Regions from separate parts of the Pseudomonas sp. NY15181 genome, predicted to be linked through region 1. Evidence: predicted binding sites of a transcription regulator. Region 1 holds the regulator's gene; each other region holds the start of a gene.

Region 1 (6,273 bases):
CATTGCTGCAGGAACAGGTGCCGGTGCGCGACATCCGCACCATCGCCGAGGCCATCGCCAACGTCGCCGCCAAGAGTCAAGATCCCGCCGCCATGGTGGCGGCAGTTCGCGTCGCGCTGTCCCGCGCAATCGTGCAAACCATTGTGGGACTAGAGCCGGAGCTGCCTGTGATCACTCTGGAACCCAGGTTGGAACAGATATTGCTGAACAGTCTGCAGAAGGCCGGACAGGGCTCCGAAGACGGCATGTTGCTGGAGCCCGGAATGGCGGAAAAGCTGCAACGCTCGATGGTCGAGGCGGCGCAGCGCCAGGAAATGCTCGGCAAGCCGGCGATCCTGCTGGTGGCCGGTCCCGTCCGCGCGATGATGTCCCGATTCGCGCGGATGGCGGTCCCCACCATGCACGTGCTGGCTTACCAGGAAATCCCGGACAACAAACAAGTGACGATCGTCGCCACCGTTGGGCAGAACTGATTGAGGTCGCAGGCCATGCAGGTAAAACGCTTCTTCGCCGCCGATATGCGTCAGGCCATGAAACTGGTCCGTGACGAGCTGGGCCCGGACGCCGCGATCATCGGCAACCGCCGTGTCGCTGGCGGCGTGGAACTGACCGCGGCCCTGGACTACCAGGCCCCGGCAGCGGCCAGCAAGCCGAACCCGGCGCTGGAAGCCGAGCTGCGCAAGACCCAGGCGCGCATCGCCCAGGCCAAGGCCGAGCTGAGCGAGCCGACCCGCATGAGCGAGGCCGTGCGCAAGGACCGTCAAATGTACGGCGTCGAGACGCCGCGCCGCAGCGCCGCCGAGACCCTGGCCGAAGCCATGGCCGCACCAGTTGCGCCGGCCGCCGCCAACGTCGGCCAGCAGGCGCTGGAGGCCATGCGCTTCGAGCTCAACGGCCTGCGTGAACTGATCGAAGTGCAGCTGGGCTCGATTGCCTGGAACCAGCTGCAGAACCAGCGTCCGAAGCAGGCCAACCTGTGGCGCCGCCTGCAGCGCATGGGCCTGCCGGCAGACCTGTCGCGCAGTCTGCTGGAGAAGGTGGCTTCCATCGCCGAGCCGAAGCAGGCCTGGCGCATGCTGCTGGCGCACCTGGCGCGCTCCATCAACACCCCGGAAATCGACCTGCTGGAGCAGGGCGGGGTGGTCGCGCTGGTCGGTCCGGCCGGCATGGGCAAGACCACCACCCTGGCCAAGCTGGCGGCCCGCTATGTGCTGAAGTACGGCGCGCAGAGCATCGCACTGGTGTCCATGGACAGCTTCCGCATTGGTGCCCAGGAGCAGATCAAGACCCTCGGCCGCATCCTCAATGTGCCGGTGACCCTGGTCGATCCGGGCCAGTCGCTGATCCAGGCCATGGCGCCGCTGGCGCGCAAGCGCCTGGTGCTGATCGATACCGCCGGCCTGCCCGCCAATGATCCGGCGCTGCGCATGCAGCTCGAAGCCCTGGCGGCACAGAGCCTGAACGTGAAGAACTATCTGGTGCTGGCCGCGACCAGCCAGGCCCAGGTGCTCAAGGCCGCCTGGCAGAACTATCGTGTATGCGGTCTGGCCGGGTGCATCCTGACCAAGCTGGACGAAGCCGGCAGCCTCGGCGAGGCGCTCGCTCTGGCAATTGGCCAGCGTCTCCCGGTAGCCTATCTGGCGGACGGTCCGAAGATTCCGGATGATCTGCAGATTGCGCGCAGCCATCAGCTGGTCAGCCGCGCGGTGAGCCTGCAGGCGCCGGAAGAGCCGAGCGAGGACGCCATGGCCGACCTGTTCGCCGGCCTGTACCAGCAGCCGGTGCGTCGCGCCAGCTGAACGAATTGAACGGCCCCGTGGTGGGGCGAGGGGTGGCCAGGTGGGCTGCCCGGCGAGGCGGATGCTCTGGCAGACGATCCGCGAACGCCGGAAGCGGTAGAGCACCGCAGCCGGCAAGGCCGCAGCGCCAGGGGGCGCGGCGGCTGAATGACGAGACAAGGTATTGATATGGGCATGCATCCTGTACAGGTAATCGCAGTCACCGGTGGCAAGGGTGGTGTCGGCAAGACCAACGTGTCGGTGAACCTGTCGCTGGCGCTGGCCGACCTCGGCCGCCGCGTCATGCTGCTGGACGCCGACCTGGGCCTGGCCAACGTCGACGTGCTGCTGGGCCTGACGCCCAAGCGCACGCTGGCCGACGTCATCGAAGGCGAGTGCGACCTGCGCGACGTGATCCTCCAGGGTCCCGGCGGCGTTCGCATCGTTCCGGCGGCTTCCGGCACGCAGAGCATGGTGCACCTCACGCCCATGCAGCACGCCGGTCTGATCCAGGCCTTCAGCGACATCAGCGACAACATCGACGTGCTGGTGGTGGACACCGCCGCCGGCATCGGCGACTCGGTGGTGAGCTTCGTCCGCGCCGCCCAGGAAGTGCTGCTGGTCGTCTGCGACGAACCCACCTCGATCACCGACGCCTACGCTTTGATCAAGCTGCTCAACCGCGACTACGGCATGACCCGCTTCCGCGTACTGGCGAACATGGCCCACAGCCCCCAGGAGGGCCGCAACCTGTTCGCCAAGCTGACCAAGGTCACCGACCGCTTCCTCGATGTGGCGCTGCAGTACGTGGGCGCCATTCCGTACGACGAATCGGTGCGCAAGGCGGTGCAGAAGCAGCGTTCGGTGTATGAGGCGTTCCCGCGCAGCAAGGCCTCCCTGGCGTTCCGTGCGGTAGCGCAGAAAGTCGACAGCTGGCCGCTGCCGGCCAACCCGCGTGGGCACCTGGAGTTCTTCGTCGAGCGCCTGGTGCAGCACCCGACCACGGGTTCGGCCGTATGATGACGGCCTCTGGAGCGCGTATGTACAGCAAGGCGCAGGCGCAGAACTCCCAGGACCAACTGATCCAGCGCTACGCGCCGCTGGTCAAACGCATTGCCTACCACCTGCTGGGCCGCCTGCCGGCCAGCGTGCAGGTGGAGGACCTGATGCAGGCCGGCATGATCGGCCTGCTGGAGGCGGCGAAGAAATACGACGCCGGCAAGGGCGCGAGCTTCGAGACCTACGCCGGCATCCGCATCCGCGGCGCCATGCTCGACGAAGTGCGCAAGGGCGACTGGGCCCCGCGCTCGGTGCACCGCAACACCCGCATGGTCAGCGATGCGATCCGCACCGTCGAGGCTCGAACCGGACGTGACGCTAAAGATCAGGAAGTTGCTGCCGAACTCAATATGAGTCTCGAAGAGTATTACGGCATCCTCAGCGACACCCAGGGCAGCCGCCTGTACAGCTTCGACGATCTGCTGCAGGACGGCGAGCAGGGCGGTGGCCTGGCCGAAGACGCTTCGCACCAGGGCAACGAGCCCTCCCACGGCCTGGAAGACGAACGCTTCCAGGCGGCGCTGGCCGACGCCATCACCAAGCTGCCCGAACGCGAGCGGCTGGTGCTGGCCCTGTACTACGACGAGGAGCTCAACCTCAAGGAGATCGGCGAAGTGCTGGGGGTCAGCGAGTCCCGGGTCAGCCAGCTGCACAGCCAATGCGCCGCGCGCTTGCGGGCACGTCTGGCGGAGTGGCGCGCGCACTGAGGTTCGGGTAGTTTCGCGTCGGCTTTTTCGTAGGCTTCAGATTTAGATTTCAGAATTCTTTCGGGCGACGTCCCTTTGACGCCGCCCAAACGGGATGAGCGCACGCCGCTCGATGAATTGACGGCACGCCCGCCAGGACGTGCCTGGTATCGATGGAGGTCGGTTTGGACAAGAATATGAAAATTCTCATCGTGGACGACTTTTCCACGATGAGGCGCATCATCAAGAACCTCCTGCGGGACCTGGGGTTCACCAACACCGCAGAAGCCGACGACGGCACCACTGCGCTGCCGATGCTGCACAGCGGCAACTTCGACTTCCTTGTCACCGACTGGAACATGCCCGGCATGACCGGCATCGACCTGCTGCGCGCGGTCCGCGCCGACGAACGTCTGAAGCACCTGCCGGTACTGATGGTCACCGCCGAGGCCAAGCGCGACCAGATCATCGAAGCGGCCCAGGCCGGGGTCAACGGCTATGTGGTCAAGCCTTTCACCGCTCAGGTGCTGAAAGAAAAGATCGAGAAGATTTTCGAGCGGGTCGGCAGCTGAGGCTGATCAAGAGGGCGTCATGGATTTCAACGAATCCGCGGGTGACTTCGAGTCGACCCTGAAAAAACATGCGCGCGAATTGGTCGACTGCCTTGAACGCGGCGAAGTCCAGACCGCCGTGCAGCTGATCTCCGAGCTCAACCAGACGCGCGATCGCGGGCTCTACCAGGAAGTCGGCAAGCTCACCCGCGAGCTGCACAACGCCATCGTCAACTTCCAGATCGACCCCAGTTCCCGCCACGCCGAGGAAATGTCGCAGATCGCCGACGCCACCGATCGTCTCTCCTATGTGGTGAAGATGACCGAGAAGGCGGCCAACCGCACCATGGACCTGGTGGAAGAGTGCACCCCGGTGGTCATGCACATCGAGACCCAGGCCAAGGAGCTGCAGGAAGACTGGGGGCGTTTCATGCGCCGCGAGCTGGGGCCCGATGCCTTCCGTGAGCTGGCCAAGCGCGTGGAGCAGTTCCTCTACATCAGCGCCCAGGACAGCCGGAAGCTTTCCGCGCACCTCAACGACATCCTCCTGGCGCAGGACTTCCAGGACCTCACCGGGCAGGTGATCAAGCGCGTCACCAAGCTGGTCACCGAGGTCGAGTCGAACCTGGTCAAGCTGGTCTGGATGGCCGGTCAGGTGGACCGCTACGCGGGCATCGAGCATGACTACCAGGGCATGACCGAGGCGGTTGAAAAAGAAAGATCGTCCAAGGGTGAAGGTCCGCAAATCGCTGCCGATACAAGAAAAGACGTCGTGTCCGGTCAGGACGATGTCGACGACCTGTTGTCCAGCCTTGGTTTTTAAGCGTCGCCTGACGCTGTAGAGGGAGCACCCGAATGAGCTTCGACGCCGATGACGAAATCCTCCAGGACTTCCTGGTGGAGGCCGGCGAGATTCTCGAGCTACTGTCCGAGCAACTGGTCGAGCTGGAAAGCCGCCCGGAAGACATGGACCTGCTCAATGCCATCTTCCGCGGGTTCCACACCGTCAAGGGTGGGGCGGGCTTCCTCCAGCTGAACGCGCTGGTGGAGTGCTGCCACATCGCCGAGAACGTGTTCGACATGCTGCGCAAGGGCGAACGCCGCGTAGATGCCGAGCTGATGGACGTGATGCTGCAGGCGCTGGATACCGTCAACGTCATGTTCCAGCAGGTGCGTGACGCGGAAGAGCCGACTCCGGCGACGCCCGAGCTGCTGGCCGCGCTGTCGCGGTTGGCCGACCCGAACGCCGCCCCGGCCGAAGCTCCCGCTCCGGCAGTTGCCGAGCCCTTGGCGGAGGTGGCTCCGGCTGCTCCCGAGACCTACGGCGACATCACCGACGCCGAGTTCGAGCAACTGATGGATGCCCTGGAGCCGGCCGCCGATGCGCCGGCCGCAGCGGTCGGCAGCGGTGGCGACGACATCACCGACGACGAATTCGAGGCGCTGCTCGACCAGCTGCACGGCAAGGGCCAGTTCGGCGGCGCCCAGTCGCCCGCCAGCGCCGCGCCCGCCGTGAGCGAAGCCGCCCCGGCCGCCAGCGCGGGTGACGACATCACCGACGACGAATTCGAAGCGCTGCTCGACCAGTTGCATGGCAAGGGCCAGTTCACTGGCGCGAAGGATGAGTCGGCCGCCGCGCCTGTCGAGAAAGCCACCCCGGTCGAGACAGCCGCGCCGAGCGAGAGGGCCAGCGAGGCTTCCGCAGCCGGCGACGACAACATCACCGACGACGAATTCGAGAAGCTGCTCGACGAGCTGCACGGCAAGGGCCAGTTCACCGGCGCGAAGGAAGAACCGGTCGCCGCCGCCAAGCCGGCCGCCAAGCCGGCCGCCGCGCCGCAGCCGGCCAAGCCCGCTGCCGCACCGGCGAAGGCCACGGCCGCCAAGCCGGCCGAGGCACCGCGTGCGGCTGCTGCCGCCGAGAAGCCGACGAGCGAAGCGGAAACCACGGTGCGCGTGGACACCGCGCGCCTCGACGAAATCATGAACATGGTCGGCGAGCTGGTGCTGGTGCGTAACCGCCTGGTGCGCCTGGGCGCCAACAGCGGCGACGAGGCGATGGCCAAGGCCGTGTCGAACCTCGACGTGGTCACCGCCGACCTGCAGTCGGCGGTCATGAAGACCCGCATGCAGCCGATCAAGAAAGTCTTCGGCCGCTTCCCGCGGCAGGTCCGCGACCTGGCGCGCAACCTGAAGAAA
Region 2 (6,273 bases), on a different contig from region 1:
GCTGGTGTGGATCGGCGTGGTCGACGTGGCCTACCTGAAGAAGATCCGCCCCTACGTGATCATCGGCTGCTTCGTCGTCGGCATGATCCTCACCCCGCCGGACCCGATGTCGCAGACCCTGCTGGCAGTGCCGATGTGGATGCTGTTCGAGGCCGGCGTGCTGTTCAGCCACCTGATCCGCAAGCGCGGGCCGGAAACCGAAGAAGGCCAGTCCAAGGGCGACCAGCCGCCGGCCACCCGTCCGTGAACCTGCTGCTGCTCGACGACGCCGACTTCGTCGCGGCGGACCGCGTGATCCTGCGCGACCGCCGCCTGACCCACATGCAGGAAGTCCATCGCGCCGAAAGCGGCGACCGCATGCGCGTCGGCCGCCTCGGCGGGTTGATGGGCGAAGGCCGCCTGCTGCGCCTGGAAGCCAACGAGGCCGAGCTGCAGGTCAGCTTCGACCAGGCACCGCCGGCCAAGCTGCCGCTCACCCTGCTGCTCGCCCTGCCCCGCCCGAAGATGCTCCGCCGCGTGCTGCAGACCGTCGCCGCGATGGGCGTGCCGCGCCTGGTGCTGCTCAACAGCTACCGGGTGGAAAAGAGCTTCTGGCAGACCCCCTTCCTCGAACCCGAGGCCGTGCGCGAGCAATTGATCCTCGGCCTCGAGCAGGCCCGCGACACGGTGCTGCCGGAAGTGATCATCGAGAAGCGCTTCAAGCCCTTCGTCGAGGACCGCCTGCCCGCCCTTGCCGCCGACAGCCTCGGCCTGATCGGCCATCCCGGCCCCTGGCCCGAGTGCCCGCGCGCCCTCGCCGAGCCGGTCACCCTGGCCATCGGCCCCGAGGGCGGCTGGATTCCCTACGAAGTGGAAAAACTCCGCGAAGCCGGGCTCAACCCGGTCCAGCTCGGCGAGCGCATCCTGCGTGTCGAAACCGCGGTCACCGCGCTCCTGGCACGCCTGTTCTAGGTAAAACGGGCTACAGGCCAGGAACCACGCGGTTTTCCGCGTGAACCTTCAGTCAGAAAAGCACCGCGAAACACTTCAGTTCCAGCCATGGGCGCCGATACCCGCAGTACCGGTCGTTCCCACTCTGCGCGTCTCCCGCTCAGCCATGCGCACCGGCCCCGTTCATCGCTGGAGCCCCACCACCATGTTCCGCTGGTTCAACAACCTCAGTGTCCGACTCAAACTCGCCGCCGGCTTCGGCCTGGTGCTGCTGCTCACCCTGCTGATCGCCCTCACCGGCTGGATCAACCTGAGCAACGTGATCAACCGGGGTGACAAGCTCGGCGAGATTTCCGAGTTGGTGGCCGGCGCCAAGGACCTGCGCATCGCGCGCCTGAAGTTCCAGTCCACCCGCGCGCCGGAAGACGCCAAGCTGGTGGTCGACGCCCTGGACCAGCTGGAACAGCGCCACAAGGCTATCTACGACAAGTTCAGCGAAGCACAGGACCGCCGCAAGCTGGACCAGCAACATGAGCTGGTGACGGAGTATCGCCGGCTGTATGACGAACTGCTGAAGTCCTTCGCCGCCCGTGACGCCGCCAAGCAGAACCTGATCCGCAACGCCGCGCTGATCACCGGCGGCCTGGAGAAGGCCGAGCAGAAACTGGTCGCCAGCAGCAGCCTCGAAAGTCCGCGGCAGTTGCAGGCGCTGGCCAGCCTGGGCCGCCAGGTGATGGCGGCGCGCTTCCAGGTACTCGCCTATACCAGCGTCGATAACCCCGCGCTGGAGAAGACCGCCGTCGACGGACTCCAGCAGGCCACCCAGGCCGTACAGGCGGGCATGCAGAATGCCCCCGCCGACCTGGCCTCCGACTACCAGAGCGCCCTCGACGCACTGGCCGCCTATCGCGCCGCGCTCGACACCTACCGCACCGAGGTCAACGCCAGCCAGGCTGCCCGCGACCGCATGCGCGACGGCGGCGTGCAGATCGAGAAGATCAGCAATGAACTCACCGTCAGCGAAACCGCCAAGCGCGACGCCGGCGTTGCCCAGGCGAAGACCCTGCTGGGCCTCGCCGCCCTGATCGCCCTGGTGCTCGGCCTGATCGCCGCCTGGACCATCACCGGGCAGATCGTCAATCCGCTGCGCGAGGTGCTGGGCCACGCCGAGCGCATCGCCGACGGCGATCTCTCCCGTGACATCCACACCAGCCGCGCCGACGAACTGGGCCAGCTGCAGAAGAGCATGCAGCGCATGAACCTGTCCCTGCGCGAGCTGATCGGCCGCATCCACGACGGCGTGACGCAGATCGCCAGCGCCGCCGAGGAGCTGTCCGCGGTCACCGAGCAGACCAGCGCCGGGGTGAACAACCAGAAGAGCGAAACCGACCAGGTCGCCACCGCCATGAACGAGATGGCCGCCACCGTGCAGGAAGTCGCGCGCAACGCCGAGGAGGCCTCCGAGGCCGCCTCCGCCGCCGACCGTCAGGCCCGCGACGGCGAAGGTGCGGTGAACGAGGCCGTCGGCCAGATGGACCGTCTCGCCAGCGAGGTCGACCGCTCCAACGAGTCGGTGCTCAAGCTCAAGCGCGAAAGCGAGAAGATCGGCAGCGTGCTGGACGTGATCAAGGCGGTGGCCGAGCAGACCAACCTGCTGGCCCTCAACGCCGCCATCGAGGCCGCCCGCGCCGGCGACGCCGGCCGTGGTTTCGCCGTGGTGGCCGACGAGGTGCGCGCCCTGGCGCAACGCACCCAGTCCTCCACCGAGGAGATCGAGGAACTGATCGCCGGCCTGCAGAGCGGCACCCAGCAGGCCGTGCAGATGATGGAGACCAGCCGCGAGCTGACCGTCAGCACCGTCGACCTGACCCGCCGCGCCGGCGAGCGCCTGGGCGCGATCACCCGCACCGTGTCGACCATCCAGTCGATGAACCAGCAGATCGCCGCCGCCTCCGAGCAGCAGAGCGCCGTGGCCGAGGAGATCAACCGCAGCGTGATGAACGTTCGCGACATCTCCGAGCAGACCGCCGCCGCCAGCGAGGAAACCGCCGCCTCCAGCATGGAGCTGGCGCGCCTGGGCAATGAACTGCAGGTACTGGTCAGCCACTTCCGCGTCTGATCGCCAGTGCGATGAATAAGGCCCGTGCAATGCGGGCCTTTTTTATGCCGCAGTTTTCCGGGATATCGGCTCTGGGGCCTCCCCCTCACCCCAGCCCTGGCTGCGCGCCCCGCTCCTCAGGGAGAGGGAGCCGTCCCTGCCGGCTGAAGTCGAAGTTTCACCCTCCACCATACGGTCCCCTCTCCCCTTGGGAGAGGGTTAGGGTAAGGGCAATCCCCGGCACAGATTCGACCTGTAGGACCGAGGGGCGCCCCGCCGCGAAACCCGTTCGCGAGCAATCTCGCCCAAGCCAGAGCGCATCGTGACTATTTCCAGCCTTTAGTTTCCGAAAACACCGCCGATACCCTCTGACGCACACAGATGCGTCCCGAAAAAATCCGCCTCACCCGCTCCTTCCCGATCCTCACTGCCCCGGGCCGTCGATCCCGTGGCGAAGCCTTTCTGGAGCTTTCGACATGTACGATTGGTTAGTAGTCCAGCTGGGACGTCTGAACGTCAGCCTCAAGCTGGTGGTGGGATTCGGCATCCTTCTGTTCCTCACGCTGCTGGTCCTGCTCGGCGGCCTGCGCAGCCTGGACAATCAGGCCCGGCGCGGCGAGCAACTGGCGACCATCACCGAGCTGGGCGACCTCAGCCAGCAAGCCAACCTCGCCCGTCTGCAATTCGAACTGGGTGGCGACCGTGCCCAGGCCGAACGGGTCGAGCAGCACAGCACGAAGATGCTGACGCTGATCGAGCAGCGCCTGAGCGGCAGCGACATCGATGCAGCCAGACTGAACGCCGTACGCCAGGCCGTGGCCGACTACCGAGAGGCCTTCAACGGCCTGACCGGCGCAGGAGGCAGCACCTCGCAGCAAGCGCGCCAGGGCCTGGACACCGCCAGCCAGGCGATGCTCGGCGCCAGCACCCGCCTGTACAACGACACCCTGCAACGCAACGCGGCGGAAACCGCCGCCGCCAAGACCCGGCTGATCCTCATTGCCGTGCTGGCCCTGGCCTTCGGCCTGCTCTCCGGCTGGGCCATCAACCGGCAGATCGTCCGCCCGCTGCACGAGGCACTGGAGCTGGCCGAGTACATTGCCGAAGGCGACCTGTCGCGGGGCCTGGCGCGCGACCTGAACGTGCAACGCCCGGACGAACTGGGGCAGCTGCAGCGCGTCATGCTGCGCATGCGTGAGAACCTGGCCCGACTGATCGGCCAGCTCGGCGGCAGCGTCGGCCAACTGGCCACGGCCGCCGACGAACTCTCGGCGGTCACCGAGCAGACCCGCGCCGGGGTCAATGCCCAGCGCGTGGAGACCGAGCAGGTGGCCAGCGCCATCCACGAGATGGCCGCCACCGTGCAGGAAGTCGCGCGCAATGCCGAGCAGGCCTCCGCCGCCGCCCAGCAGGCCGATCAGCAGGCCCGCCAGGGCGATCAGGTGGTGCAGGATGCGGTGGCGCAGATCGACCGTCTGGCCAGCGAGGTGGAACGCTCCGCCGAGGCCATGGAGTCGCTGCGCAAGGAGAGCGAGAAGATCGGCAGCGTGCTGGACGTGATCAAGTCGGTGGCCGAGCAGACCAACCTGCTGGCGCTCAACGCCGCCATCGAGGCCGCCCGCGCCGGCGAGGCCGGGCGTGGTTTCGCCGTGGTGGCCGACGAGGTGCGCGGCCTGGCGCAGCGCACCCAGCAGTCCACCGAGGAGATCGAGGGCATGATCGCCGGCCTGCAGCGCGGCGCCCAGGATGCGGCGCAGCGCATGGACGGCAGCCGTCGCCTGACCGGAAGCTCGGTGGAGCTGACCCGCCGCGCCGGCGAGGCGCTGGCCGTGATCGCCCGCACCGTGGCGGATATCCAGGGTATGAACCTGCAGATCGCTTCCGCCGCCGAACAACAGAGCAGCGTGGCCGAGGAGATCAACCGCAGCGTGGTGCAGGTGCGCGAGATCGCCGACCAGTCCGCCGCCGCCAGCGAGCAGACCGCCAGCTCCAGCAGCGAACTGGCGCGCCTGGGCAACGAGCTGCAAGTGCAGGTGGGCCGCTTCCGCCTGTGATCCCCCAACCGGTCGGTGCGCCCGCGCCGACCGGCAATGGCAGGACAGTTGTCATGCGCATGGCGTAGCATCAGTTACTCGCGACTTTGGGAGAGTGACCATGCGACCGCTGACCATCGACCTCGACGAACTGGCCTTCGCGCTCGATACCCAGGGTATCGATCACTACCTGGACCTCTTCAGCGGCCAGGTGCTGCTGATCCCCGAAGACGACCCCGATCCCGAGCTGGCCGAATTGCTGCACCGCGAGCCGGAGCGCCTGCTGCCCATCGAGCCGCTGAGCAGCGGCCAGTCGCTGGACCTGATGCGCGACTTCCTGCGCGAAGTACCCGAGCCCCACGCCTATTCCGCCCTGGCCAACGCCATCGAGGGGCGCAAGCCGTTCAAGGCGTTCCGCCATGTGCTGATGGGTTATCCCGAGCTGCTGCAGGCCTGGTATGCCTACCAGGCCGAGCGCCTGCGCGAGTGCGCGCTGGATTGGCTGGCGGATAACCATATCCAGCCGGCGACGCGCAGCGCGATGCTCTAGTCCAACGGGTTCGCGAGCAAGCTCGCTCTTACAGGGTTCGGCACGCGCGCTCTTCGTAGGAGCGAGCTTGCTCGCGAACCAAACTCCGACGCAACGAAGTAGGGCGCATAACGCCTAAGGTGTTATCCGCCATTGTGGCGGATAACCCGTTACGGGTTATGCGCCCTACACCCGCCATAGCCGCACAAACAAAAACGCCGCCCCGAAGGGCGGCGTTGTCGTTTCCGATCAGAACAATCGGCCTGCCGGCGCTTCGTTGGAGATCGGCTTGGCTTGTGCCGCCGTGGCCTGCCAACCGCCGCCGAGGGCCTTGTACAGGTTCACCTCGCTGGTCAGCTGGTTCAGACGGTCGCTGATCAGCTGCTGCTGGGCGCTGAACAGCGAGCGCTGCGCATCGAGCAGGGTCAGGTAGTTGTCCACCCCGGTGCGGTAGCGCTTGTCGGCCAGGCGATAGTACTGGGAGCTGGCTTCCACCAACGCACGCTGCGCCTGCAACTGCTCGCCGAAGGTGCCGCGGGCGGCGAGGCCGTCGGCGACTTCGGAGAAGGCCGTCTGGATGGCTTTCTCATACTGCGCCACGTTGATGTCCTTCTGCACCTTGGCCAGGTCCAGGCTCGCGCGCAGGCTGCCGGCGTTGAAGATCGGCAGGCTGATGGACGGCT
Region 3 (6,273 bases), on a different contig from region 1:
GAGAACAGCGCCCTGCTCGGCAGCGCGGAAATCCGTCTGGCGCAGCCGCTGGCCGAGCGGCCCGATACACAGGTGTTCGTCTCGATGGCGATTCGCGGCGCCGACGGCGACACCCGGCGGCTGGATGAGCAGATCAAGCCCCTGGCCAACCACGGCAGCACACGATTGAACGCCGTCAGCGCCAGCCTGAAGCCAGGAGATGAGATTGGTCTGCTGGTGAGCGGCTTCAGCGGCCAGTACCTGTTCAACAGTTCCTGGCGCCTGTCGCCGGTGGAGTTGCAGGGCGAGGTGCAGTTGCCGGGCCTGCTGCCATTACAGCCGCGGGTGGCCGAACGTCGCTGACTTGCCGCCGGCGGCTCCTCTGCCATGCGCTTCGCGAGCAAGCTCGCTCCTACGAAGAGCCTGCGCTGCCAACCTGTAGGACCGAGGGGGACGCCCAGTCCTTGCTCGCGAACAGAGCCCGCCCCATACGCTGCGATCAGCGCAACGGCCCGTCCGGCGCCTCATCCAACTGGGCCAGCAGCATCGGCTCGCCATCCCCCTCGGCTGGCAGCAGCGCCCACTGCTCCTTGGCGCCCATCCGGCGATAGCTCTGCTTCACCTGGCTGCCTAGCGGCAATGGCGCCTTGAAATGGGCGTCCAGGCGCACATTCTCGGCCAGGCGGCGGCCGGTCAGACTGCGCGCCAGGCCCCACATGCCGTGGGCGAAGGGTTTGCCGAAACCGTAGTGAGAGGCCATCAGGCGCGACAGGTGCAGGGGGTTGAAGTCGCCGCTCAGGCCGGCATAGCGCCAGCCGACGACCTTCGGCACGCGCCATTGCACGCCGGCGTGCACCGGGGCTTCCAGGGTGTGCCACTGGGCCCGCTCCGGCAGCGGGTCGGGCTCGGCCCCGGGTTCGAGGAAATCGCCGCGGCGCAGGTAGGTGGTGATCGACTGCCAATAGAGCATGTCGTGGTGCCAGGCCTCGGTGAGCACGTCCACCTCCAGGCCCAGCGTGCTGCGCCGGCTGGTGAGGATGCGGCAGTCGAACTGCAGCGGCGCATGCTCGTCGAGCATACGGTAACGCTGGATGTGGCTGCGCAGGTGGATGAGCCCGAGCACCGAGAGCGGCATGCGCGAGCGGCTGAGCAGGCGCAGGTGCAGCGGCAGGCTGATCACCTGCGGATAGAGCAGCGGCACACCCAGCGCCGGGTCGAGGCCGAAGTGCTGGCGGTAGGCGCGCAGGTGGCGCAGGTCGAATTGCAGGGTGCGGCTGTCCATCGCCAGGTAAGGAACGCGCTCGCCCTGGCCCAGGCCACGGCGCGGCAGCAACATGCGGCTGTAACTGCCCAGCAGGGAGGGCAACTTTCGCTTCACGAAGGTCTCCGGAGGATCTCGCGCCGCACAGCATGGGCCAATGCGGCGCGCCGCGACAAGTCACCAAAGGTCGGGTGGCGCGGGTGGGCAGCTTCGGGTCGTCAGCGCTCGCCCTTCTCCAGGCGGCGCAGGGGGCAGGTCACTTCCTCGCGGTCGTGACGGTTTCATTCAGACCCGCAGGAACTCTCCGACAACGGTCTTCATTTAACAGGAACCCTGGGCCAGATGACCGGTCCAGAACAGATGGCAAGACCCCGCACAGCGGTCTAGCTTGAGTGTTCTGGTGCAGCGCCCGCCGATTGGCGAGGCGATCACCCTGCATGGCGGAGATCGATGCCAATCGCGTTATTTCTGCGTTGGATCAGGGTACGTTGCCCGACCTTCGCCAAGTATCGGCAGCACGCTGCCGATCCAAGCCTGAGGAGAATGTCATGCCCGCAGTGGATAGCCTGAACAGCCTGCGCACCCTGGAGGTCGCCGGCAAGACCTATCACTACTACAGCCTGCCCGAAGCGGCGAAGAGCCTGGGGGACCTGGGCAAGCTGCCCATGTCCCTGAAAGTCCTGCTGGAAAACCTGCTGCGCTGGGAGGACGACAACACCGTCACCGGCGACGACCTGAAGGCGCTGGCCGGCTGGCTGAAGACCCGCAGCTCCGACCGCGAGATCCAGTACCGCCCCGCCCGCGTATTGATGCAGGACTTCACCGGCGTGCCGGCGGTGGTCGACCTGGCCGCGATGCGCGACGCCATGGCCAGGGCCGGGGGCGATCCGCAGAAGATCAATCCGCTATCCCCCGTCGACCTGGTCATCGACCACTCGGTGATGGTCGACAAGTTCGCAAGCCAGGCCGCCTTCGCCCAGAACGTCGAGATCGAGATGGAGCGCAACGGCGAGCGCTACGCCTTCCTGCGCTGGGGCCAGAACGCCTTCGACAACTTCCGCGTGGTACCGCCAGGCACCGGCATCTGCCACCAGGTCAACCTGGAATACCTGGGGCGCACCGTATGGACCAAGGATGAAGGCGGCAGAACCTACGCCTTCCCCGATACCCTGGTGGGCACCGACTCGCACACCACCATGATCAACGGCCTCGGCGTGCTCGGCTGGGGCGTCGGCGGCATCGAGGCGGAAGCGGCCATGCTCGGCCAGCCGGTATCGATGCTGATCCCCGAAGTGATTGGCTTCAAGCTCACCGGCAAGCTGAAGGAAGGGATTACCGCCACCGACCTAGTGCTGACGGTCACCCAGATGCTGCGCAAGAAGGGCGTGGTCGGAAAATTCGTCGAATTCTACGGCGACGGCCTGGCCGACCTGCCCCTGGCAGACCGCGCCACCATCGCCAACATGGCCCCGGAATACGGCGCCACCTGCGGCTTCTTCCCGGTGGACGAAATCACCCTGGGTTACCTGCGCCTGTCCGGACGCCCGGACGAAGTCGTCAAGCTGGTGGAGACTTACTGCAAGGCCCAGGGCCTGTGGCGCGAAAAAGGCCACGAGCCGGTATTCACCGATTCCCTGCAACTGGACATGGGTGAAGTCGAAGCCAGCCTGGCCGGACCCAAGCGCCCGCAGGACCGCGTCGCCCTCGGCCATGTCAGCCAGGCCTTCGACGACTTCCTCGGCCTGCAGATCAAACCCTCCTCCACCGAGGAAGGCCGGCTGCTCAGCGAAGGCGGCGGAGGTGCCGCGGTGGGCGCCTCGACGCCGCCCGGGGAAATCGACTACCAGCAGGACGGCCACACCTACCGGCTGAAGAACGGCGCCGTGGCCATCGCCGCCATCACCTCCTGCACCAACACTTCCAACCCCAGCGTGATGATGGCCGCCGGCCTGCTGGCGAAGAAGGCGCTGGAGAAGGGCCTGCAGCGCAAACCCTGGGTGAAGAGCTCGCTGGCCCCCGGCTCCAAGGTGGTGACCGACTACTTCCGCGCCGCCGGGCTGACCCGCTACCTGGACGAACTGGGCTTCGACCTGGTGGGCTACGGCTGCACCACCTGCATCGGCAACTCCGGCCCGCTGCTGGAGCCCATCGAAAAAGCCATCCAGCAGGCCGACCTGACGGTGGCCTCGGTGCTTTCCGGCAACCGCAACTTCGAGGGCCGCGTGCACCCGTTGGTGAAAACCAACTGGCTGGCCTCGCCACCACTGGTGGTGGCCTACGCCCTGGCTGGCACCGTGCGCACCGACCTGACCAGAGACCCGCTGGGCACCGGCAAGGACGGCAAGCCGGTCTATCTGAAGGACATCTGGCCGACCCAGCAGGAAATTGCCGAGGCCATTCAGAAAGTGGATACGGCGATGTTCCACAAGGAGTACGCCGAAGTCTTCCAGGGCGACGAGAAATGGCGTGCGATCCAGGTGCCGGATGCCAAGACCTACACCTGGCAGGACGACTCCACCTACATCCAGCACCCTCCCTTCTTCGAGCACATCGCCGAGGCGCCGCCGAAGGTCGAGGACATCCGGCAGGCCCGCATCCTCGCAGTGCTGGGCGACTCGGTGACCACCGACCACATCTCCCCCGCCGGCAACATCAAGAAGGACAGCCCCGCCGGCCGCTACCTCAGCGAACACGGTGTGGCCTACGCCGACTTCAACTCCTACGGCTCACGTCGTGGGAACCATGAGGTGATGATGCGCGGCACCTTCGCCAACATCCGCATCAAGAACGAGATGCTCGGCGGCGAGGAAGGCGGCAACACGCTTTACGTTCCCAGCGGCGAAAAGCTGGCGATCTACGACGCCGCCATGCGCTACCAGCAGGACGGCACGGCTCTGGTGATCGTCGCCGGCAAGGAATACGGCACCGGCTCGTCCCGCGACTGGGCGGCCAAGGGCACCAACCTGCTGGGCGTGAAAGCGGTGATCGCCGAGAGCTTCGAACGCATCCACCGCTCCAACCTGGTGGGCATGGGCGTGCTGCCGCTGCAATTCAAGGACGGCCAGGACCGCAAGACACTGAAGCTGACCGGCCGGGAGGTGCTGAGCATCAGCGGGCTTTCCGGTGAACTGAAGCCACACATGAACCTCAGGATCGGGGTGACCCGCGAGGACGGCAGCCAGGACGGCTTCGAGGTGCTCTGCCGAATCGACACCCAGAACGAGGTCGAGTACTTCAAGGCCGGCGGCATCCTGCACTACGTGCTGCGCAGCTTGATCTGAACCGCCACCGTGGCGGCCCGCAACGGGCCGCCACACGACTTTCGAAGGATTCCGTGACTGATAGCACCCGGCTATCGTCCAGTGCTGCGCTGACATTTTTCCGAAACAACCATCAACTTGCTGATCCGGCGGCCGATACCCTGACCAAGCGATTCGCTTCAGCTGTGGAACACTCCTCACATGCGTAACAACCAGCCGATCACCCAGCGTGAACGCACCTTCCCCGCCGACCAGCGACTGATCTCCACCACCGACGCGCGCGGCGTGATCACCTACACCAACGATGCCTTCATCAACATCAGTGGCTTCTCGCGTGAAGAACTGGTCGGCGCACCGCATAACCTGGTGCGCCATCCGGACGTACCGCCGGCGGTGTTCGAGCACATGTGGAGCACCCTGAAGAAGGGCCGCCCGTGGATGGGCATCGTCAAGAACCGCTGCAAGAGCGGCGATCACTATTGGGTCAGTGCCTACGTCACGCCGATCTTCGAACGCAACGAGATCGTCGGCTACGAGTCGGTACGGGTGAAACCTACCGCCGAACAGGTTCGCCGCGCCGAGGCGCTGTACGCGCGGATCAACGCCGGCAAGCCGGCCATCCCGGCCCACGACCGCTGGCTGCCGGTGCTGCTGGACTGGCTGCCGTTCATCCTGATCGGCCAGATAGCCTTCCTCATCGGTGTCTGGCTGGATTCCCACTGGGGCTTCCTGCTTGCCGCTCTACTCTCGATTCCGCTGGGCCTCACCGGCCTGAGCTGGCAACAGCGCGGCCTGAAGCGCCTGCTGCAACTGGCCGAGCAGACCACCTCCGACCCGCTGATCGCCCAGATGTACACCGACAGCCGTGGGGCCCAGGCGCGTCTGGAAATGTCCATCCTCAGCCAGGAAGCGCGCCTGAAGACCTGCCTGACTCGTCTGCAGGACACCGCCGAATCCCTGACTGAACAGGCACGCGAGGCCGACACCCTGGCCCACCACAGCTCCGCCGGACTGGATCGCCAGCGCCAGGAGACCGAGCAGGTCGCCACCGCGGTCAACGAGATGGCCGCCACCACCCAGGAAGTGGCCGACAACGTGCAGCGCACCGCCGACGCCACCCGCCAGGCCAACGACCTGACCAGCCAGGGCCGCCTGATCGCCGCCGAGACCCGCGAGGCCATGCAGCGCCTGTCCAGCTCGGTGGGCGAAACCGGCGAAGCGGTCAGCCAGCTCGCCCGTGACAGCGACGAGATTGGTGGCGTGGTAGACGTGATCAAGGGCATCGCCGACCAGACCAACCTGCTGGCGCTCAACGCCGCCATCGAGGCCGCCCGTGCAGGTGAAATGGGCCGGGGCTTCGCCGTGGTGGCCGACGAGGTCCGTTCGCTGGCCCAGCGCACCGCCGAGTCCACCGAGCAGATCCATCAGTTGATCGCCAACCTGCAGAACACCGCTACCGAGGCAGTACGCGCCATGGAAGCGGGCCGCCGCCAGGCCGACGAAGGTGTGGAGCGCGTGCTGCGCGCCGACAACGCCCTGGTGGGCATCAGCGATGCGGTGGCCAACATCACCGAGATGACCACCCAGATCGCCGCCGCGGCGGAAGAACAGAGCGCGGTGGCCGAAGAGATCAACCGCAACATCAGCACCATCGCCGACCTGGCCGACCAGACGTCCGGCGAAGCGCAGCGCACCGCAATGCTCAGCGAGGAGCTGACCCAGACCGCGCATCGCCAGTATTCGCTGGTGGAGCGGTTCAACCGCTGAGGCGCA

The links. Region 1 encodes FliA, which starts transcription of late flagellar genes. Its sites were predicted from a motif close to CTAAAGTTTNNNNNNNNNNNGCCGNTAA; they were not measured.
Region 2: ACNFBT_RS05825 (methyl-accepting chemotaxis protein) is a predicted target of FliA. The motif match lies at 3,366-3,393, and genes of this name have one in related genera.
Region 3: ACNFBT_RS05355 (methyl-accepting chemotaxis protein) is a predicted target of FliA. The motif match lies at 4,633-4,660, and genes of this name have one in related genera.

The regions. Positions count from the first base shown of each region.
Region 1 covers NZ_JBLUPT010000003.1:565,025-571,297, forward strand. The annotation lists gene flhA (flagellar biosynthesis protein FlhA) at 1-473, shown strand, start outside; gene flhF (flagellar biosynthesis protein FlhF) at 489-1,799, shown strand; gene fleN (flagellar synthesis regulator FleN) at 1,968-2,798, shown strand; gene fliA (RNA polymerase sigma factor FliA) at 2,795-3,544, shown strand; gene ACNFBT_RS11400 (chemotaxis response regulator CheY) at 3,721-4,095, shown strand; gene ACNFBT_RS11405 (protein phosphatase CheZ) at 4,115-4,897, shown strand; gene ACNFBT_RS11410 (chemotaxis protein CheA) at 4,930-6,273, shown strand, end outside.
Region 2 covers NZ_JBLUPT010000002.1:74,943-81,215, forward strand. The annotation lists gene tatC (twin-arginine translocase subunit TatC) at 1-247, shown strand, start outside; gene ACNFBT_RS05810 (16S rRNA (uracil(1498)-N(3))-methyltransferase) at 244-951, shown strand; partial or broken gene ACNFBT_RS05815 (methyl-accepting chemotaxis protein) at 1,136-2,128, shown strand; gene ACNFBT_RS05820 (methyl-accepting chemotaxis protein) at 2,345-3,049, shown strand; gene ACNFBT_RS05825 (methyl-accepting chemotaxis protein) at 3,505-5,082, shown strand; gene ACNFBT_RS05830 (UPF0158 family protein) at 5,183-5,611, shown strand; gene ACNFBT_RS05835 (AdeC/AdeK/OprM family multidrug efflux complex outer membrane factor) at 5,840-6,273, opposite strand, start outside.
Region 3 covers NZ_JBLUPT010000001.1:1,163,375-1,169,647, reverse strand. The annotation lists gene ACNFBT_RS05370 (alpha/beta hydrolase) at 1-342, shown strand, start outside; gene ACNFBT_RS05365 (MaoC family dehydratase) at 479-1,357, opposite strand; gene acnA (aconitate hydratase AcnA) at 1,789-4,521, shown strand; gene ACNFBT_RS05355 (methyl-accepting chemotaxis protein) at 4,702-6,267, shown strand.